Regions from separate parts of the Paenibacillus sp. FSL R7-0297 genome, predicted to be linked through region 1. Evidence: a T-box and tRNA genes for the amino acid it is inferred to sense, from the RefSeq annotation. Region 1 holds a T-box; the other holds one or more tRNA genes.

Evidence for each region. The T-box of region 1 lies ahead of MKZ24_RS11370 (arginine--tRNA ligase). A T-box ahead of a tRNA ligase gene usually reads a tRNA of that ligase, here a tRNA-Arg.
Region 2: it has a tRNA-Arg gene. The T-box ahead of MKZ24_RS11370 (arginine--tRNA ligase) is inferred to sense a tRNA for this amino acid. The anticodon was not compared.

The regions. Positions count from the first base shown of each region.
Region 1 covers NZ_JBBPAQ010000001.1:2,567,167-2,578,455, forward strand. The annotation lists gene MKZ24_RS11370 (arginine--tRNA ligase) at 674-2,788, opposite strand; T-box leader at 2,904-3,124, opposite strand; gene MKZ24_RS11375 (hypothetical protein) at 3,319-4,146, shown strand; gene MKZ24_RS11380 (hypothetical protein) at 4,555-4,860, opposite strand; gene MKZ24_RS11385 (hypothetical protein) at 5,081-5,215, shown strand; gene MKZ24_RS11390 (DEAD/DEAH box helicase) at 5,532-8,882, opposite strand; gene MKZ24_RS11395 (TetR/AcrR family transcriptional regulator) at 9,069-9,749, opposite strand; gene MKZ24_RS11400 (ABC transporter permease) at 9,816-10,853, opposite strand; gene MKZ24_RS11405 (ABC transporter ATP-binding protein) at 10,850-11,289, opposite strand, start outside.
Region 2 covers NZ_JBBPAQ010000001.1:906,598-917,886, forward strand. The annotation lists gene rnr (ribonuclease R) at 1-183, opposite strand, end outside; gene secG (preprotein translocase subunit SecG) at 417-650, opposite strand; gene MKZ24_RS03750 (YesK family protein) at 796-1,059, opposite strand; gene eno (phosphopyruvate hydratase) at 1,214-2,500, opposite strand; gene gpmI (2,3-bisphosphoglycerate-independent phosphoglycerate mutase) at 2,560-4,104, opposite strand; gene tpiA (triose-phosphate isomerase) at 4,107-4,862, opposite strand; gene MKZ24_RS03770 (phosphoglycerate kinase) at 4,896-6,077, opposite strand; gene gap (type I glyceraldehyde-3-phosphate dehydrogenase) at 6,195-7,205, opposite strand; gene MKZ24_RS03780 (sugar-binding transcriptional regulator) at 7,322-8,374, opposite strand; tRNA gene MKZ24_RS03785 (tRNA-Arg) at 8,704-8,778, shown strand; gene clpP (ATP-dependent Clp endopeptidase proteolytic subunit ClpP) at 8,972-9,568, shown strand; gene MKZ24_RS03795 (GDSL-type esterase/lipase family protein) at 9,655-10,293, opposite strand; gene MKZ24_RS03800 (PdaC/SigV domain-containing protein) at 10,449-11,289, opposite strand, start outside.

The DNA of each region.
Region 1 (11,289 bases):
TGGCTGCATCCCTTCCGGGACGTCAAGTAACAGCCTTCCTTCGGGAAGGCTGTTTTGTCGTCCGGAGGATGAGAAGCCTAGGCGCCAGCCGGGGACGTTGGAGGTTAAGCTTCGTGAGCATACGCTTCGCAATCAGCCGAAGTATGGCTGCATCCCTTCCGGGACGTCAAGTAACAGCCTTCCTTCGGGAAGGCTGTTTTGTCGTCCGGAGGATTACTTTGAAGCGAGAACATCACGTATAGAAGCAGCGTTGCGGACTGAGGTGCTCTTATTTCGGCGGATCACATCATTTCGCAATCCATGCGGACTCAGATGCCGTTAACTAACCCGTTTCCCCTCATTTTGAGCTCCAAAGTACAATATAAGGGCCCCTGAGTCCGTATCGGTCAAAAAAACAGGATTTTTCACCAAATAGCGTCATCTGAGTCCGCATAGCTTAGCAGAATATTTCGTCTGTACAATGCAGACAATTATCCTGGAAATCCCTGCTGTCTGAGCATTCAAGTCACTCTTTGTAGAGCGATCCGCTAGACTATTGTTACTCAAACCCAAACCCCCGCTCGCCTACAGCGATCCCCAAGTAACCAACATCATTTTCACCCAATGAGTACAGTTATCTACTATAAGCCCTACTTGAACTATGCGGGACTCTGTACAGCTTCTTCGCCCCAGCTTACATCCGCTCCGGCTTAGGCAGCCCGAGTACATCCAGCGCCTCTCCTAAAGTATCGGTGAAGCTCTGGGTCAGCCAGAGACGGAAGGCGATGCTGGAGGCCTCTCCTTTGAGGATCGGGCAGGCGGAGTAGAAGTTGCTGAACAGCGACGCCAGACTGTACGCGTAGTTACAGATCGTATTCGGCGTAAGCTCCCGGCTTGCCGTATATAGGGTGTCTTGCCAGAGGCTGAGCTGTCTCAGCAGGGCGAGCTCGGCTGCTTCAAGGTGCGGCGGAAAGAGCGGAAGCCCACCATGTGCGCTGCTCCCGCCAAGCCCGCTGCTCGAGGCATACGCGCTGCTCTCGTCAAGCCCGCTGCTCGAGCCATGTGCGCTGCTCCCGCCAAGCCCGCTGCTCGAGGCATACGCGCTGCTCCCGTCAAGCCCGCTGCTCGAGCCATGCGCGCTGCTCCCGCTATCCCCGATATTCCCGTGCCCCCCATACTCCCGGCTCCCGTCAAGCTCGTTACCTTCGCTATTCCCGGTACCGCTCTCCGCCAGGGCGCTGCCTTTACTGAGCACACGGCTTGCCCGGGCAAAGGCATACATCAGATAAACGCCAGTGTTGCCGGAAATCTCCATGGCTTGTTTGAAGTCAAACACAATCTCAGTACCCAGATTGAAGCGCAGCAGATAGTAGCGGATGGCAGCGGTGGCGATGAGCCGGCTGGACAGGCCGTTTTTGTCGGAACGGGTAGCCTCGATGGAATCCTCCATAAGCCGGACTAGCTCAGTGACCTTGATGCCGATGCCCTGGCGTCCGGACATGGCATAGGAGCTTTTACCGGAGGATGTATCCAGACCGAGCCCGGCAGCGGAAGCCGGACTTAGCGAAACCACACCATAACTTACATGATGCAGCCGCTCCGCCTGCTCGTGGTATCCCAGTGCCTGAAACGCCTGCTTCACCATCGCCTGCGGATATTCTTGTCTGTAATCGATCACGTTAACGACCTTATCTGCATGTCCAAAAGGCAGCACCTCACCGCTCAAGCCAGTCGTCCACAGCCCACTGCTAAATTCGAGGTAGGCGAAGTCCTTATCTAAGAGGCCGAATTTCCACAGATGATAAGCGATATCCTTGGCCGTATAGGTCAAAATCCCGTTCGAGCGCACCAGCACCTTATCCTTCTGATGCTCCTCTTCTGTCTCCGGTGTCTCCAGTGCATCCTGTGCGCCAGTGCCAGCGGATTGCTTCAGAATCCAGCAGCCGGCCAGCTTGCCTTCACTCTCCTGAACGAACACATCTGTCTGCGACAAAAGACCGAAGGCGGAAGACCAAAAGCCTCCTTTCAGAATACTGCTCTCCCAGACCAGCAGGTCATAGTTAATCCCGAAGTTGCGCATTTCCTCCACATGCTCTTTCACAATTTGACCGGCGACAAGGTTGCCGATCCATGCGGTGTTGCCGTCACCTTGTTCCAGCGCGTGAAGTATTTCAGTCCGCTTATGTACAGACTCCGGATGCTCCGCGTACTCCTTGTTGATCTCAGCGTAAATATCCCAGCAGTAATCTCCGAAACGGACATGCTCTCCGGCCAGCGGGACATTCAAGAGGCCGACTACAGTATCTGCAAGCTGATTGCCCAGATCATCCACGTAGTTATGTACCTCGACCGTGTAGCCGGTTTTTCTCAGAATTCTAACCAGCGCATCCCCGATACAGGAGTTTCTCAGGTGCCCGATATGCATGGATTTGTTCGGGTTCACCGAAGTATGCTCCACAATAACCTTCTCGCCAGCTGCCAGTGGCAGCTTGAACTCAGTCGTGGCCCATACCTGCCAATCGATGTACATATTAATGAACCCCGGTGCGGCAACCTCGATTCTCTGCAGCAGGCCGTTTACAGAACCAGACTGTTTAAGCTCAGCGATAATTAGTTCAGCGATAGCAATCGGGGCTTTGCGCAGAGTACGGGCCAACTGCATGGCAATATTGCTGGAATAATCACCATGCTCCGCATTGGCCGGCTGCTCCAGAGCCGCCTTTACCGGAGTGCTGCCGGGAACTCCCAGGTCTTCAGATACTTTGTGAATACATTGTTCCAGACTATTCTTGATAAGCTGGCTTAGCATTAACATGAGTAAATACCTCCTATAGTTGTGAAAAGTGTAAGCGGCGGCTAAAGCCCGTAGGTTAGTGCAGAATTCTAATGAACAAAGAATAGACGACAAAAAAAGCCTTCGTCTCAAAAGAGACGAGGCTTATGCGCTCGCGGTACCACTCTCGTTGCCGAACCTGCAGTTCAGCCACCTTACAGGTTAACGGTCCTTGGCCGGGGCTTCCTACTCTTAGTTCAGAAGTCCATCTCACGGGTGCGCTTCATAATCCTGATCTGTACCGGCTTACACTCTCCCGGCTCGCTGGGGACTAGGGTTCAGGGCCATTACTCTCCCGGTCATTGATTCAATATGATTTTTATCAGTATAGCGAATTTCTGGAAGAAAGCAATAGCGGAATGTCAAGCTGAACCTTGTTTCCGTAAAATGCTACCCATAACATCCGGTATTTGCAATAGATATCCGGCTTTGTCCACACCTCCAGTGATGGCTCGAATATAGTAAGTTGTTGTCACAATTAAAATATTCGGAGAGGAGAACTCAAGATGAGCTTTTTATCTACAGGACCGATTGAAAATAATGCGGTAGGCGGGCTTAGACCTACCCAGCAGGTCACGGTCAAAATCGATAACCGAAGTGATACCATGTCTTCCTTGGTGACGGTAGAGGGTTACTATCTGGATGGAACCCGCACGCTATATGTCAGTGAAACGTTGAATGTACTGCCCAATCAGGTAGTGACAACCACGTATTATGCGGATTTGGATGCATTTGAGTTTATTTTTGTCACTTCGGGAACCATTGATGAACAGGTGCAAGTCTCAGTCTGGGGAAAAAATAGCTCAGGCGGCTTAGTAACGCCACACCGACTGGTTTCTGCTGAACTTCTGGGAACTACCACAGGCGAAGGAGGCGCGACTGGGGTTACGGGAGCGACGGGAGCGACAGGGACCAGTCCGGCTGGTCTTTCCGAGTATGCGTATATTTATAATTCGGCTGCCCAAACGGTTCCTTTGGAGGCCGATGTTACTTTTAGTAATAATGCTCCTATAATTGGGGCAATTACATACACGGCAGGAAGTTCTGTGATTCCTATAGGTACTGCTGGAGATTATGCAGTTTGGTTCAACGCAACGGGAGTTGAGCCCAATCAATTTTCACTTTTTCAAAATGGTACTTCTGTTGCAGGCGGCATATATGGTTCTTGCGCCGGAACTCAGGCCAATCCCGGAATGGTGATTGTTGTAGCGGCAGCGGGAGATTCCCTGACTCTGCGCAATCATTCCAGTTCAGCGGCAATTTCGCTGCAGACGCTGTCAGGCGGAACACAAGTCAATGCCAATGCCTCAATCCTGATTCAAAAAATAAACTAAGCTTGGCAGAGTAGAATTCAGATAAATTCGGATTCCAGTGAAGCTAAATAGCCCGTCACCGATGGATTTTCGGTGACGGGCTGCTTAAACTTGCCAGGCATTTTGATCCCTGCCTCACAAACAGGGTGCTGTCCCCAGTATAGTTAGGGCAGCTTTATTTATCATAAGTAATCACATAGATGCCGCCTGGCAATGGACTACAAAGCCAGCTCGGCAAGCAGACCTCTTCAGAATCTCTGACAGAGGAAATGCCTAGTCCGCAGTAGGCGCACCGGTCAGATTCTTGATGTCCGTAGAACCATAAATCAGCAGGGCAATTACAATTACCAGCAGCAGACCGCCAGCGAAACCCTCTCCGTCAAAACTGTCCATATCCCCGCGCCTCACTTTCACTTTCTAATTAGGTGGTCAGGAGTTTTCAGCTTTCTTTTTCAAAGCGGTCATAATCTCGTTCAGGGTGAGACTGCTGTTGTCATCAAGGAAGCTGACCAGCTTATCGACGTTGTCGTTGCTAAGATCACTTAAGGTTTTATATTTGCCTACCAGACTGACGAACATCGATGCGTCCGTGTACATCTGGATGGAGTCTACTTTCAGCTTGCCGGTCAAAAGAAGAGCAGCTACCGCGAACTCAAGCCCTTTTGGAGTTTGTGTTTTGGAGCTGGCCGGTGGTTTTTTGGCGGCAGGTCTTTTTCCTCTTCCAGGAGGGGGCATAGGACTCCCTTCTTCCGTTGGGCATTCTTCGGGAAAGCGGCAGCAAGTGCGGTCTCTCCTTAATAAAAAGATATGCGTCCCAACAGATATTGGTGAATGGAACCTGTCTTATGTACACACTGACTAGAGGACGCACGAATATTATTATATTGTGCGATTAATGATCAACCGTCGCTAGTAACTGAGTTTCACGCCGTAAATGCTAGATATGGAAGGAGGAATGAGACGGGATGCCGATTTTATCAACAGGACCTATCGAGGTCTGCTGCTGGTCTTCTCGGCAACGGTATCAGCCGGAATTGATGTAGCGACAACGGTTGACCGTTATGCCAGCGGCGGAATTACAATTGTCTAAACCCAGCACTGCAAGCCAATAGAAATAAATAAAACAGGGACCTCCCAAGCCTATAGGCTCAGGAGCATACCTGTTTTATTTTTGGCGTAGAGGATAGGATCTTCAGCATATTTTCACTGAAAACCACCAGTTTCACTGAATTCTGCTGTATCAAGTGCAATTAGAACGGAGGCTCTAAGAACGTAGACGCTTGGCATACCTTGCTCGCAGCTTGCCCGCAGTTTAAAACGCCTAACCCGTACCTGCCCGCGGCAAAACGTCCTACCCCGCAGTCAGCCTCCGCTCCATTCGCCCACAACTCACGCTTCGCCTCCGGTCATATCGCAAGTATCTCGCGGATATCCTGCTCGCTCAGGCTGGACAGGGCTTCCTGTCCCGGCTGTATCACTTCATCAATCAGATTCTTCTTCTTCTGCTGCAGCGCGTACATCTTGTCTTCTACGGTTCCCTGCGCAACCAGGCGGATGACCTGCACGACCTTCTTCTGTCCGATCCGGTGGGCACGGTCGGCAGCCTGCTGCTCGACAGCCGGATTCCACCACAGATCATAGAGAATGACCGTGTCGGCACCGGTCAGATTAAGACCGGTGCCGCCCGCCTTCAGCGAGATCAGAAAAAGATCGCGTTCCCCTTCATTGAAACGGGTGCATAGCTGGGTACGCTGGGAAGCCGGTGTTTGTCCGTCCAGATAGAAGTGCGGGATACCCAGCAGGGCCAATTCGCGCCCGATCATCCCCAGCATTTGCGTGAACTGTGAGAAGATCAGCATCCGTTTGCCGGAGCTGCGGCATTCATCGATAATCTCCAGCAGCTGCTCGAATTTGCCCGATCCACCAGTGTATCCTTCCACGAACAGGGAAGGGTGGCAGCACAGCTGGCGCAGCCGGGTGAGACCGGCGAGGACTTTGATCCGGCCGTTGCCGAAGCTGTCGCTGTCCAGATGCTTGAGCGCTTCCTTGCGCAGTCTGGCCAAATAAGCGACGTAGAGCCTTTTCTGCTCCGGCAGCAGCTCAGAGGCCTGCAGTGATTCGATTTTGTCCGGCAGTTCCTTCAGGACATCGCTTTTGAGGCGGCGCAGCAGGAAGGGGCGGGTACGCTTGGCCACAGTCTCCCGGGGAAGGTCATGGAAGGCCTTCTTGCCGGGGAACAGCCCGGGAAATACCACGCCGAAGATTGACCACAGGTCCTCCAGCGCGTTCTCCACCGGCGTTCCCGTAAGCGCGAAGCGGTACCGGGCTTGCAGGAGCTTAACGGCCTGGGCAGTCTGCGTCTCATGGTTCTTAATCATCTGCGCTTCATCCAGGATGAGGGTATGGAAAGACCGCTTTGCGTATTCCACGGCATCTCTGCGCAGCAGCGGATAAGAGGTAATGATGACATCATGGCCGGCTGAATTCCGCAGCGTCCGGTTGCGTTCGTCCGCACTGCCGTCGGCAATGGCTGCCTTGATATCCGGCGCGAAACGCTTCAGCTCATTATGCCAGTTGTAGAGCAGCGAAGCCGGGCTGACAATGAGCGCAGGGACTCCGCCCTGACGGATATCCGCAAGCTCGGAGAGCAGGAAGGTGATACTCTGCAGCGTTTTGCCGAGACCCATGTCATCGGCCAGAATGCCGCCGAAGCGGTAGTGGGCCAGCGTCTTCATCCATTGGAAGCCGTACTGCTGATAGTCGCGGAGTACAGGAGCCAGACTCTCCGGCACAGGGAAGTCCAGGTTCTCGGGACTTGCCAGATTGGCCAGCAGCCGCCGGAACGACCGGCCGATCTGGACGGAATCGCCTTTGCCGGTATCCGCATGCAGGCGAAGACCCCGGACCAGCGGCAGGGAGAACTCTGCGTGATTGAACTCTCCGTTCTGAACGCCAAGCTCATTCATCAGGGCGATAATTTCCAGGAATTCTGCAGTTTCCAGCGGCAGCAGCGCACCATCCGGCAGCCGGTAATATTTACGCTTTTCCTGCAGGGATTTCAGCACCAGCACAATATCCTTCTCCGGAATACCATCCATGCTGAACTTGAAGTCCAGCCAGTCGGTCTTCTCATTCCAGCTCAGGCTGACCTTGGGCATGGCATGCTCCGTAAGCACTCTTTCCTTGACGGCAGTAGTGGCATAGACCTGAAGCAGCGGCTCCAGCAGCGGAATGGTATGGTGGAGGAAATCGAATTCCCCGTCCTCATCCCGCATGATATATCCGCTCTCCGTCCGCGCGAACGACTCATGGGCCATCAGGTCGAGAATCCGCCGTTCGGCCTCCCCGTCCCGCATCAGAATCACCTCATTGCTCCGCTCATGCGCCTTCTCCTCCAGCGGATTGATGACAATCCCGCCATATTGGAATTCAAGTCCGGCGAGCAGCCGGTCTCTGACCCGGTCGAGATAGAGTCTGGCGTGAAGCTGGGCCTGAACGATTCTGTCCGCGATGGCATCGGCAATAAACACCTGGCCCAATTTTTTGAGTCCGGGAATGACGCCCTCCATGAATGGCTCCATCTGCTCCGGGGCAATGGCAATTCCATCCTGCCGCGAGGGGTTCAGCAGCTTTTTCAGCTCAGCGAGACGCCCGCATTCCTGCACCGGCAGCTTCAGTAGCTTGCCTTCTGACAATACCAGCCCGTAATCTTCCAGAATCGTAAGCTGCTGAAGCCCCTGGACATCCAGCCGGTACCCCTCTCCTTGCGCCTGATCGAACTGGAAGCTCAGCGGAAGAGCCTCGGCGGAGAGAGACAAGCGTTCGTGCAGGATCTGGCCGTGCTGCAGACGGGCTGCAGGGGCGGCCGTGAGTGCTGGCAGCAGGCCCTCCCAGAAGAAGGGGGGAATAGCCAGCAGCCGCTCATTTCCCGAGGTGCCGGTATGCGGAGTGTAAGTGCTGATGCTGCTGCGGTATATTTTTTCATTCAGCATGATTTCAATCAGCTTCATGAGCACCTCATTATCTTCCTTCGAGAAGCTGTGCAGGGCGGGATCATAACTGAAATGTCTGGAGAATTCAAAAGGTTCACCCCGGTGAACACGTTCCAGAAACCCCCGGATTTTGGGCACGATATAGAGGCGCTTAGGACCAACCTTCAGTTCTATGCCCAGCATTGTGCTGCCGAAGCTGTAAGAGAAAGGTTTGCAGATGAACTCTACCTGAAGCGGTGTCCGCAGATCCATATAAGTTCCGGCTCCACTCGGCCGCTGCCGCACTCCGGTGAACATCCCGAGCATGCTGCTCACCAACTGCCGGTCACCGCTGCGTCCGGTGTATCCGTCTCCGGCAGAGCCGGAATGGCGGGGCGTAAGTATACCGGTCTCTCCCGTGAACGCCTCCGGCACTTGCCCATCCGAATCGGGAGTCTGGTCCATGTCCCTATCTTTGCCGAGATAAAGGACACTAACCAGTGCAGCTGCAATATGTTTGCAAAAAGGTCCGCCACGGTAGTAAGCCGGGCAGGTACACTCCCCGTTAACATCACCGTCACTATCTATGGTTAGCACTACTTCATGGCTCTCCAGTCCATGAACCGCAGCGCGGTATTTCGAATATTCCCCGTCATCGTTGTGCTCAGAATAGATAAGATCAACCTTATGAGCGTGATAATAAGCTACCCCCTGATCAAAAGCGGCTCTGCCGCACAGCAGCTTGATTACCCGTTCCGGTACCTGGAAACCCAATGTAATCCTCACTTCCTTCTATTCCTGATGGCTAACTTGCTCTCAAGCTAAGACCTGTTTTGTCCCGTTGGACAATCGTTATAGTACCCATAATAACAGAACAGGCGTACGCCTTCAAAAGGGGAATGGGTAAAAAACAAAGCAAAAACCCGGCGGGGATTGTATATTGCCCCGCCGGGTTACATATGGCCTGCGCTTTTACCTTGCCCCGCCAATTCCGTGCATGATGAAGCTGACGGTCTGCTCAATCTCTTCCTCGTCATTCCAGTCATGGTCCGGCATCAGCAGCAGGCGGGCCAGCAGATAGCCGATGACCGAGGAAATGGTGAAGCGGATGATCGCAGGAGTGGGAGCATCCGTAAGCTGGCCCTGCTCCTTGAAATGATCCGTGATTACAGTGACACGCTCCAGCACCTGGCTCAGAATATTCTCGACCAGCTGTTCTCTGAGCGCGGGCTGGAAGGGGATCTCCTGGATAAGGATTCTGATAATTTTGAGATTCTTACGGGCGAAATCGAGCCGGTTCACCATGAATGCCTTAAGGAAGGCATCATAGCTCTCAAAGGGTACATCCAGCACACCGCTGAAATTACGCATCACAAACGGAGCGATCATCCGGCTCATGGTGGGGACTACGATGGCCAGCAGCAGATCTTTTTTGGTTTTGTAGTAGCGGAAGATCGTTCCCTCAGCCACGCCCGCCTTCTGGGCGATCTCACTGGTGGCGGCTGCTGAGAACCCCTTCTCCGAGAATGTATCAATGGCCGCCTGCAGAATGGACCTCTGCTTGGGGGTCATTTTTTCCTTTTCACTGAGGGCCAGCAGCTCTTGAATCCACTGCTCCTGCCCCTGCTGCTCTGCAGCCTTGTCTTTCTCCATAATGGACCCTCCAACTCTCTTGCTCTTACCTTCAAGTGTACCACAGCCCATACTGCGAATTCGAAGTTACATTCTGCGGTGCTTGCGCAAGGCCAGCACATTCAGCAGCATGAACAGCAGGGAGAAGCCGATCAGCACGAATACATCAAGAGCGATATCATTCCATCCCTTGCCGCGGATCATGATATCCATCAGTGCCTGGGCGCCGTAGTAGATGGGGGTTGCCAATCCTACGCGCTGCAGCCAGAGCGGAAGGGTATCCATCGGAAATAATCCGCTCAGGAAAATCTGCGGCACAATGACCAGGGGAATGAACTGGATCATCTGGAGCTCATTAGCGGCAAATGCCGAGAGCAGGGTGCCGAGTGTCAGTGCCGACATCGAGAGCAGCAAGGTTATCAGCAGAACGTAGCCGAAGCTTCCGGCCATCATAATGCCAAGCACCTGGATCGAGAACCAGGAGATCAGCAACGCCTGAAAGACGGTGAAGATACCGAAGCCGCAGACATATCCTAGCACGATTTCCCAGCGTTTCAGCGGAGTGGAGAGCAGGCGTTCCAGTGTTCCTGTGGTCCGCTCGCGCAGGAAGGAGACGCCCGCGATCAGGAAGACGAAAAAGAATACAAATACCCCGATCATAATCGGGCCGAAACGGTCGATCGTCTTCATATCCTCGGCGCCGTACAGATAGCTGATCTGCGGCTGATGCTGTACGCTGCCAGCCGCTGACGGCTGCAGGCTCTGCATAGCTTCCTGCATGGCCATCATCACGGCACGGTTAGCGGTCGGGTTGCTGCCTTCCAGCATGATCTCAGGAGTGGTTCCCTTCATTGTAATATAAGCATCAATGTCCCCGGACTGAAGGGCGGCGTTGCCGGATTCATCATTATCATAGCTGGTAACTTCAGCCTTCTGGGCTTCCAGCGCGGTACTGAACACTGCAGCACCGGAGGCTACGCCAATCTTCGGCTTATAAGCGTCGCTGTTAAAGACCAGGCTCATCAAGCTGAGCACCAGCAGGGGGGCGATGAACATCAGCGCCATGGTTCTTTTATCATGGATGAATTGCTGCAGAATTCTCAGGGTAATCGCACGGATTCTCATGAGCGCACACCTCCATAGTACAGGAAGGCTTCTTCAATGGTAGCGGAGCCGGTTGCCTGCAGCAGTCCGGCGGGCGTGTCTACAGCGAGCAGAACGCCATCCCGGATCATAGCCAGCCGGCCGCATTTCTCCGCTTCATCCATAACATGTGTGGTGAGTACAATCGTGGTGCCTTTACGGTTCAACGCCTTAAGTTCCTTCCAGATCGACTGGCGCAGCACTGGATCAATCCCGACTGTGGGTTCATCCAGCAGCAGCAGCGGCGGCTCATGCAGCAGCGCGATAGCCAGGGACAGCCGGCGTTTCATGCCTCCGGAGTATTGGTCTACTCTTTTGCGCAAATGCTCCTGCAGGTTCACCAGCTCCATTACATCTCTGATCCGCCGTGTCCGGTTGCCGCCCTTCAGACCGTAGAGGGAAGCGAAGAACTCCAGAT
Region 2 (11,289 bases), 1.7 Mb from region 1:
GCCATAACGGCTATTCCGGGTAAGAATAATCCGGCCGTCCTTCTCCAGCTCAATCAGCAGGCTCTCAAAGGCTTTGAACGCCTCGCTGTCCTCTATTGCGAAATGGCTCACCAGTTCTTCATAAGTCAGCGGTTTATAAGCGGTCTCCCGCATGAAATCAAGTAGAATTTCTTGTGTTATCATCTTCGTCACCTCGGCCCTCCGCAGCATTCACATGCCGCTGGCATATATGTATGTCTTGTCCTATCTCACATCTAATAAATCCAAGTAAAATTTACCTTTATATACTTCATACCCTAGTATACACGAAATCAATCCCGGGCATCCCTGTTATGATGTGCAAACACTCAAATCTGCATACAAAAAAGCCCCCGCCTATTCCATTCAGAACAGAGCGAAGGCTTACTGTAGGCAAACTAATCAATAACAATGGCCACAACGATTGACATGATGAAGAATCCTGCAGCCAATCCAACTGTTACACGCTGCAACACAAGCTCCATACCGCGTGCTTTTGTTTTACCGAAGAGATGCTCAGCACCGCCGGAGATGGCACCGGAAAGACCCGCGCTTTTCCCTTTTTGCAGAAGAACGACCGCAATCAGACCTACGGCAAAAATCAGAAGCACCACTTTCAAAAAGATATCCATTCACTTCCACCTCCTACGTCCAAGCATCACTATCTATGCTAAATTGGAATTTCCGTTTCATAAACAGCATTCTTATTTTATCATAGCCATAGATTGAATACAACCTTACAAACCGCATTCTATCAATATGCTACTACTAATGTTCTCAGGTTTGTTTTCTATAGGAGACAAGAACGAGCAGCAACAGACCAGAGATTAATAATATAGGCACAGAGAAGAAGGCATACCCGATCCCCTCCCAGCCTCCAATTACAGTGAAACTTAGAACCAGCAATATCATACTGCCCAGTAAACCAGTGATCCCCGGATAAAAAACAGTTCTGCTCCGCATGCGCCCGGTCCGCGACAGCACCCAGCTGAGAATGATTAGAAATATCCCCACACCTATACCTGCAACAATAGCGTTCATGCCCACTCTCCTTCCAGTTATCTACAATTATAGAATAACCCACTAGAAGCATCCGAGGCAACCTCGCTGATCGCATTGCACTTTCGGATCTAGAATCCAAAAAAAAAGACCTGCCGAAGTTCGGCAGGCCCTTTAAATATAGGGTCAAAAGAAATTATCTTTTGAGGTTGTAGAAGGATTTCAGGCCGTTGTATTGAGCCAATTCGCCCAGTTCATCTTCGATGCGAAGCAACTGGTTGTATTTAGCAACGCGGTCTGTACGGGAAGGAGCACCCGTTTTGATCTGGCCAGCGTTAGTCGCAACAGCGATGTCTGCGATTGTGCTGTCTTCGGATTCACCGGAACGGTGGGAGATAACTGCTGTGTAACCAGCACGTTTAGCCATTTCGATAGCATCGAAAGTTTCTGTCAGTGTACCAATCTGGTTAACCTTAACCAGGATGGAGTTACCGATACCTTTTTCAATACCTGTAGCAAGGCGCTCAGTGTTAGTAACGAACAAGTCGTCACCAACCAATTGGACTTTGTCGCCCAATTTTTCAGTAAGCAATTTCCAGCCATCCCAGTCGTCTTCGGACATACCGTCTTCGATGGTGATGATTGGATACTTCTCAACCCATGAAGCAAGAAGGTCAACATACTCAGCGGAAGTGTAAGATTTACCTTCGCCTGCAAGTGTGTATTTACCGTCTTTGTAGAACTCAGTGGAAGCAACGTCCATACCGAGGAATACGTCAACGCCTGGTTTGTAACCGGCTTTTTCGATCGCTTCGATGATGGTAGTGATTGCTTCTTCATTCGAACCAAGGTTCGGAGCGAAACCGCCTTCGTCACCTACAGCTGTGTTCAGGCCTTTGGATTGCAGTACGGATTTCAGGTTGTGGAAGATTTCTGCACCTGTACGAAGAGCTTCTTTGAAGCTTGTAGCGCCTACAGGAAGAACCATGAACTCTTGAACGTCGATGTTGTTATCGGCATGCTCACCACCGTTGATGATGTTCATCATTGGTACTGGAAGAGTTTTAGCGTTGAATCCTCCCAGGTATACGTACAAAGGAATATCCAGAGCTGCTGCAGCTGCACGAGCTACGGCCATGGATACTGCCAGGATTGCGTTAGCGCCCAGCTTGCCTTTGTTAGGAGTTCCGTCCAAAGTGATCATCAATTTGTCGATGCCCACTTGGTCAAGAGCGTCCATACCGATTACTTCTGGAGCAATAATTTCATTTACGTTCTCAACAGCTTTCAGAACGCCTTTGCCCATGTAACGGGATTTGTCGCCGTCACGAAGCTCTACAGCTTCATGAGCACCAGTGGAAGCGCCGGAAGGAACGATAGCGCGGCCTTTAGCACCGGATTCAAGATAAACGTCAACCTCTACTGTCGGGTTACCGCGGGAGTCAAGGACTTCGCGAGCATACACATCAGAAATAATAGTCATGTAAGTTTAATCTCCTTTTAACTTTGGTTTTAGTGTAACAATGTAACTTAGGGTATTACCTATTTGCGGCTGGCAATCATGGATTGTCCGGTCATTTCCGCAGGCTGCGGAAGTCCCATCAGATCTAAGATTGTCGGTGCTACGTCTGCGAGAATACCGGATTCGCGCAGTACTACATCTTCAGTCGTAACAATGAAAGGAACAGGGTTGGTAGTATGGGCTGTGAACGGACGGCCGTTCTCATCGAATACCATATCCGCATTGCCGTGATCGGCAATGATGATTGCAACGCCGCCTTTGGCAACCACTGCATCCACAACTTTACCTACGCATTCGTCCGTCACTTCAACTGCCTTAATAGTAGGCTCCAGCATGCCGGAGTGTCCAACCATATCAGGGTTAGCAAAGTTCAGGATAATGGCATCTTGTCTGTCTGCTTCGATCTCCGCTACGCAGGCCGCCGCCACTTCGTATGCGCTCATCTCAGGCTGCAGATCATAGGTTGCCACTTTCGGTGAGTTAATCAGGATGCGTGTTTCGCCGGGAAGCTCCTCATCACGTCCGCCGCTGAAGAAGAAGGTAACATGCGGATACTTCTCAGTTTCCGCGATACGCAGCTGCTTCTTGTTCTGCTGAACCAGCACTTCACCGAGCGTGTTGTCCAGGTTCTTCGGGGAGTAAGCCACGAAGCCTTGAACCGTCTCGCTGAAGGTTGTCAGACATACGAAGTGCAGACCTTCAGGGAACTTAGGGCCACGGTCGAAACCGCGGAAGTCAGAGTTCGTGAATACTTGCGACAGCTGAATGGCACGGTCAGGACGGAAGTTAAGGAAAATGACAGAATCGCCGCTTTCCACTGTCGCAACCGGGTTGCCCAGGCTATCTACAATCACACTTGGCTCTACAAATTCATCATACACAGAATTCTGGTAAGATCCAGTGATTGCCTGAAGTGCATCGGTATATTTAGGACCTTCGCCATACACCATTGCACGATAAGCCTTCTCTACACGTTCCCAGCGTTTGTCACGGTCCATGGCATAATAACGTCCGGATACCGTAGCAATCGTACCTACGCCAACCTCTTCGATCTTGGCTACCAGTTCCTGAATGAACTTCTGTCCACTGTCGGGTGGTACGTCGCGGCCATCCATGAAGGCATGAATATAAACTTCATGCAAATCTTCTTTTTTGGCCAGATCGAGCATCGCGAACAGGTGGTTAATGTGACTGTGCACGCCGCCATCGGATACAAGTGCATAGAGGTGAAGCTTTTTGCCGGTTGTTTTGGCGCTTCTCACCGCAGCAACCAGCGTTTCGTTCTCGAAGAATTCCCCATCACGGATAGACTTATCGATGCGGGTCAGATCCTGGTATACGATCCGGCCTGCGCCGATGTTAAGGTGCCCTACTTCAGAGTTACCCATTTGTCCTTCCGGCAGACCTACAGCTTCACCGCAAGCGGTAAGTGTAGTGTTCGGATATTGTTTCAGGTAACGGTCGTAGTTCGGTTTGTTGGCTTGGGCAACTGCGTTGCCTTCATCCGTATTACGCAAACCGAAACCGTCCATGATGATTAGAGCTACAGGTTTTGGTGCTGACATTCTTATTTCGCCCCCTCAACGAGTGAAACGAAGGAAGCAGGCTGCAGGCTGGCACCGCCGACTAGAGCGCCGTCGATGTCGCTTTGACTCATGTACTCCGTTACATTCTCAGGCTTTACGCTACCGCCGTATTGGATACGGACAGCTTCAGCAGTTGCTTCATCGTACAGGCCTTTTACAAGGGTACGGATGTAAGCAATAACTTCATTAGCGTCCTGGGAAGTAGAGGATTTACCTGTACCAATAGCCCAGATAGGCTCATAAGCGATAACTACGCTTGCTGCCTGTTCCGCGCTAAGTCCGGCAAATGCCGCTTCAGTCTGCACTTTGCATACATCTTTAGTCTGGTCCGCTTCGCGCTCTTCGAGCTTTTCGCCTACACAGACAATTGGAGTAATACCATGGCGGAATGCCGCATGCATTTTTTTGTTGACGATTTCGTCCGTCTCGCCGAAGTATGCACGGCGTTCGGAGTGGCCGATAATAACGTATTCCACGCCGAGATCTTTCAGCATTACACCGCTGATCTCGCCTGTGTAAGCACCGTTATCTTCGAAGTGAAGGTTCTGAGCACCAATTTTGATGCTGGTGCCTTGTACCGCTGCAACAAGTGCAGGCAGGTTAGTGAATGGTGCGCAGATTACAGTCTCTACGCCTTCAACTTCCGCCTGGCCTTTGATTTCAGCGATGAAGCCTTCGGCTTCCGGAACGGTTTTGAACATTTTCCAGTTGCCGGCAATGATAGGTGTTCTACTCATAGTAATGGAATGCCTCCTTCTACCTTCTACGTCTTACTTGTCGTTCAGTGCTTCTACGCCTGGAAGTGCCTTACCTTCCATGAACTCGAGTGATGCGCCCCCGCCAGTGGAGATATGATCCATTTGGTCTGCGAGGTGGAATTTCTCAGCAGCTGCCGCGGAATCACCACCGCCGATAACTGTGTAGCCTTCGGTAGTTGCGCAAGCCTGGGCTACAGCAATTGTACCTTCAGCGAAGATATCAATTTCGAATACGCCCATAGGTCCGTTCCAAACAACCAGCTTGGAGTTTTTGATGATATCGGCATAAATTTCACGGGTTTTAGGACCGATGTCCAGACCTTCCCAGCCAGCAGGAATTTCAGTCACATCTACAATTTTGGTGTTGGCATCTGCGCCGAACTTGTCAGCGATAACTACGTCAACCGGAAGCACAAAGTTTTTGCCGAGTGCTTTGGCTTTTTCGATAAATCCAAGCGCAGCATCGATCTTGTCGTTGTCTACCAAAGAATTTCCGATTTCGTAACCTTGTGCTTTGGTGAAGGTGTAAGAAAGGCCGCCGCCAATCAATACGTTGTCAGCCAGAGTCAGCAGGTTGTCGATCACGTCAATTTTGTCTTTAACTTTGGATCCGCCGATGATCGCAGTGAAAGGACGTTCAGGATTGGACAGGGCTTTGCCCAGAACGGACAATTCCTTCTCCATCAGAAGGCCGGATACTGCAGGCAGGAAGTGAGCGATACCCTCTGTCGAAGCATGGGCACGGTGAGCCGCACCGAATGCGTCATTGACGAACAGGTCAGCCAGTTCAGCGAACTGCTTAGCCAGTTCAGGATCGTTCTTTTCTTCACCTTTATAGAAACGGACATTCTCAAGCACAAGCACGTCGCCTTCGTTCAGTTCAGCGATTTGTGCTTTTACCGCTTCGCCAATCGCTTCATCAGCTTTGGCTACCGGTTTGCCGAGCAATTCGGACAGACGTACAGCTGCGGAAGTCAACCGCATGGAATCGACGAATTCACCTTTAGGACGGCCCATATGGCTGGCCAGAATGACCTTTGCACCGTTCTCAATCAGGTATTTAATTGTTGGAAGGGTTTCGCGGATACGGGTATCATCAGTGATCTTACCGTCTTCCACTGGCACGTTGAAATCCACACGCACGAATACGCGTTTGCCTTTTACTTCTACATCACGGACACTTTTTTTGTTCATGATTAACATTTCCTCCACACCCAAAATTGGTTCATTCACGAATCCATTTCATTTAGAAAGAGCGGAAACAGACTTTCATTGTTTCCGCTCTATTGTACTGCCTATATAAAATCGGTATTATTGAGCAAGTTTAGCGAATTTTTCTAGAGTACGAACGAGCTGTGCAGTGTAGGACATTTCATTGTCATACCAAGCAACGGTCTTAACCAGTTGTTTGTCGCCAACAGTCAGAACTTTAGTTTGTGTAGCATCGAACAGGGAACCGAAAGTCATACCCTTGATGTCGGAAGATACGATTTCATCTTCAGTGTAGCCGTAAGTTTCCGGATCGGAAGCTTCTTTCATGGCTGCGTTGATTTCTTCAACAGTTACGCTCTTATCCAGAACAGTAACCAGCTCAGTCAGGGAACCCGTAGCTACAGGCACACGTTGTGCTGCACCGTCAAGTTTGCCTTTAAGTTCTGGAATTACCAGGCCGATTGCTTTTGCAGCACCGGTAGTGTTAGGGATGATGTTCTCAGCAGCAGCGCGGGCACGTCTGAAGTCGCCTTTAGCGTGTGGAGCATCAAGTGTATTCTGGTCACCTGTGTAAGCGTGGATAGTAGTCATCAAGCCTTCGATGATACCGAATTTGTCGTTCAGAACTTTGGCCATAGGAGCCAGACAGTTCGTTGTGCAAGATGCGCCGGAGATTACTGTTTCGCTACCGTCAAGGATGTCATCGTTAACGTTGTAAACAACAGTCTTCATGTCGCCTGTAGCTGGAGCGGAAATAACTACTTTCTTAGCTCCGCCTTTAAGGTGCTTTTCAGCTGCTTCTTTAGTTGTGAAGAAACCTGTGCATTCCAGAACGATATCAACGCCAAGCTCTCCCCAAGGAAGTTCTTCAGGGTTGCGGTTCGCCAGAACCTTAACATCTTTACCGTTAACTTTGAAGAAGCCGTCGTGAACTTCAACATCGCCTTGGAATTTACCTTGAGTTGTATCATATTTAAGCAAATGAGCAAGCATCTTAGCGTCAGTCAAGTCATTGATTGCTACCACTTCGATACCTTCTACATTTTGAATACGGCGGAATGCAAGGCGTCCAATACGTCCAAAACCGTTAATACCAACTTTTACACTCATTGAATAGTTCCTCCTAGATTTCGTTTTATTTATTCAAGACAAGCCGTGAGGCTCGTCAAGACAACAAGGTTAAGTATAATGCATAATACCTTTGCGCGCGTCCCATAAAATGGAATCTATAGGACCTCTTGCAATTGTTTGTCGATTTCTTTGCCGATTTCGATAGCAGCCGCCTCGTCTGTTACGAGAATATCCTCTTGGCCGAACCGCAGCATCGCATGAATGGCCTTAGCCTTGCGTTTGCCGCCGGCAATACCGATGACGACTTCTGTACGGATAATGTCTTCCAGGCGCAGCCCCATGGTCAGCATGGTATGAACCACCTCGCCATTCTCATTGAAATAATATCCGAACGATTCGGCTACCGCACCCTCGTCCTGAATCTCTGAGATTGTACCGGGGTCCAGCTTGCGGCGGTGAGTCATTTCAATGGCATCGCCAATTCCATGCACAATAATACGCGATCTGCGGATAATCTGCACAATCTCTCCAATATTGGAGTCCAGTGCGAGCGACTGATAGGCATCGCCGCTGAGCAGATCAGGCACATGCAGCAGACGGTAATTGGCACCAATCCGTTTGGCCATGGTCGAAGCAATGGTGTTGGCTTGGATCTCCATGCTCTCTCCCAGTCCTCCGCGCGCCGGAACTACCCAGGCGTTCTTATAGGAAAGGGATAGCGGCGGGGTCAACTGATCGGCCATTTCGGCCAGGGTCGATCCGCCTGTGACGGCAATCGTATCGTCACTGCGCAGTACACTGAGCAGTGCCTTCGAACCTGCACGCCCCAGTTCACGTTTGGTGAACAGCGAGGTCTCGCAGTCGCCAGGTACAACAACTACTTTACTGAGACCGTACGTAGTACGAATTTTCTCTTCCAGATCATCCAGGCCGAAGAGGCTCTTGGCGATCGGCTCCAGCAGGTCAAGCAGTCTGCGACCGGCTTCGCTAATGCGCATGCCGACGCTCTCGATCTCAATGAGCCCTTGCGATTTCAGAAGATCCGTCTCGGCGCGCAGCACCCGCTCGGTCATATCAAGCGAGGCGGCAAGCGTTCGGCGCCCAATAATATCGGACAGCATGATCTGATGTAGAATCGTATACCGTCTCTTAAGGGTTTCCATGAGATCAGGCAGAAGCTGCTTTTGGATTTCCAATAAATTACGCATGCTTTCACTCCTGCAACTTCGTCTTTCTCTTTTCCCTTGTTCGTGGTCTCAAAATGTCCCGGGTTAACTTTTTAAGTCCCACCCATATTCTACCCAAAACTGACGCCGAGTGCAAGTGTTCCGAGACTATAATTCTCAGACCCGTTTCATCTTATACATCTGCCGGTCTGTGAGAGGTAACCACGCCCTTAAGCACATGACTGAAAACCTCCATCACCTGACTGTCAAGTGGGAAGCTATCATCTGCCTGGGAGCCGGAAAATTTTTTTTTGCACAACGGGTTTTACACGTTGCTTTTATGCAATAAGTGTATTATAATAATTTCTGTTGCGCCCGTGGTCCAATGGATATGACGTAGGCCTCCGAAGCCTGAGATCCAAGTTCGATTCTTGGCGGGCGCGCCATTATTTTCACTTTTGTACATAATTTAGCAATGCTTATATTATATTTAACCAAAGAGCCGCTTGATGGCTCTTTTTTTTGAATCTAAGTTTGACTTTCTTTGACTTTTTGTTTGAATTTGTTTATCATGTGGTTAATACGGTAACAGTAAAAAATGAACACATTCGAAGCACCAATTTCAAGGAGGTTTTCCACGTGAGTTATATTCCTATGGTAGTAGAACAGAGCAACCGCGGTGAGCGCGCTTATGACATCTATTCCCGCCTGCTGAAGGACCGCATCATTTTCCTTGGAACGGAGGTTAATGACGTGGTAGCCAATTCCATCATCGCACAAATGCTCTTCCTGGCTGCCGAGGATCCGGATAAGGATATTCACCTGTATGTAAACAGCCCTGGCGGTTCCATTACAGCGGGTATGGCTATATTTGATACAATGCAGTACATTAAACCGGATGTATCCACCATCTGTGTAGGGATGGCCGCTTCCATGGGTGCCTTCCTGCTGAACGCCGGCGCCAAGGGCAAACGCTTCGCCTTGCCGAACAGCGAAATTATGATTCACCAGCCGCTCGGCGGTGCCCAGGGTCAGGCTTCGGATATCGAAATCCGCGCCCGCCGCATCATCAAGCTGCGCGAGAAGCTGAACCGTATCCTGTCCGAACGTACGGGCCAGCCGATCGAGAAGATCGAGAAGGATACCGACCGCGACTACTTCATGAGTGCTGCCGATGCAGCTGAATATGGCATTGTCGATAAAGTCATTGAGAAGACCTTGCCGACTGGCGTTTAATTTCTATACTTCATCAACACATAAAGAGGCTGCCACGGACCTACAGGTCTGCGGCAGCCTCTTTATTTGGCATATATACTGATGTTTCACCTCAAGGTTCCATATCCCAGGGCATCCAGCTTGCCGGCAATCACCCGGTAGCCCCTGCCGTTCGGATGGATATGATCCAGGAACAGCAGCCCCCGCTCATTGCCGGCAAATTCATGATAAATGGAAGCAAACCCCACAACATAACTGCTGTAGCCGGCAGCATAGCGGTTGAACTGCCGCACCCAATCTGTAGCCGCATCCACCTGAGGATACGGATTATAGAGACCTACAATCCGGATAATGTAAGGACTTCGCGTACCCGCCTTCAGCTGTGCCAGAGTATTCATAATATCACTGAAATTCCGTTTGCATTCCCGGAGCGCTTTTTGCAGATATCCATTCAGCTCACCTGGCCTCCCCGCTGCGGCTTTGGCGGCCTTAATCAGATCATTGCCGCCAATAGAGACGGTGATGATCTCCGCATCCTTAACCGCAGAACGAAAGCCGCCATCTGTCTTGAGACGCTGCTCCAGCCCTGCTGTTGTCAGACCGTTCACTCCAAGATTCGCTGAAGCAACCGGAGTCTGCAGCCGCCCTTCCGCCATCCGGCGGTAGACGGGGACAAATCCGTTCCCGGGCAGCGCCCCGAACCCGGTCGTTAATGAATCTCCAATGGCCGTATACTGATAGACCATAGCCTTCCCTCCCCGCTATAAGCTGCTTGCTTTCTTTAGCTTATGACTGCCCGGGGGATGTGGTAACGGCAGGGCGGCCTTAATAGGCCCGCAAAAAAATCCTGCCCTCATGTCTCCGGAGGAAACGCATGGGCAGGATATATGAAACTACTATATTATTTCAGTGCAGCGAACGGACTGCTTCCGTCCGGCAGCAGCTCTTTGAAGCTGAAGATTACCTCCGGGAAGCCTGTAGCGTATGCAGTATACTCATATTGCTGGAAGAAGAGCACGGCTTTGCCCTCTTTCAGATAGAAGTATTTCTCTGTATTCAGGCCTGTGAATCCTCCCAGATAACCTCCGTTTGCTTTGATTTCAGTAGATACCTTGGCATTCAGCTGTTTCTTGTAGTTAGGATTAGCCTTGAACAAATCCCCCAGCAGCAGGCGTTTACCGTCTTTAAGTGAGAAGGTAAAGGCATTGCGGATAGTCGATCCATGTGCACCGCCGGTATATCCGTATTGATTCGTGATCAGACTGAGCACGCCGTCCTGATTATAAGTGACCACATAACCGCCTTCGAATTCATACGGACGGTCGTCCTCGGATTTAAGGGAGATTTGATCTTCGGCGTAAGCCGCGTATTTCTGAATCGTCTGTTTGATTGTATCATTGATTGCCTTCTCAGCCTCGCTACTTGCAAGACCGCTGACCTGTGGATAATCCAGCTTGATTGGTGCATCTTTATGGTCCTTAACATAGCTCTCAGTCTTTATAGTTACCGCATTTTGCGTTCTCTTCATCACATTGAGCCGTCCCGTAGCGGCACTCCAGTCACCCTTGTAGCCTAAGTAATCACTGAGCAGGTCAAACGAAACATAGAAGCGGTTATCCATATTCTTCACTTCATATTCGCCGATAAAATAATTGTTCACTTTAATCGTAGTATAGTATTCAGTAACCGTCAGTTTAGTTTGTGTAGTACCTGTACCGATGGTATACGTCTTCTCTGCTTTA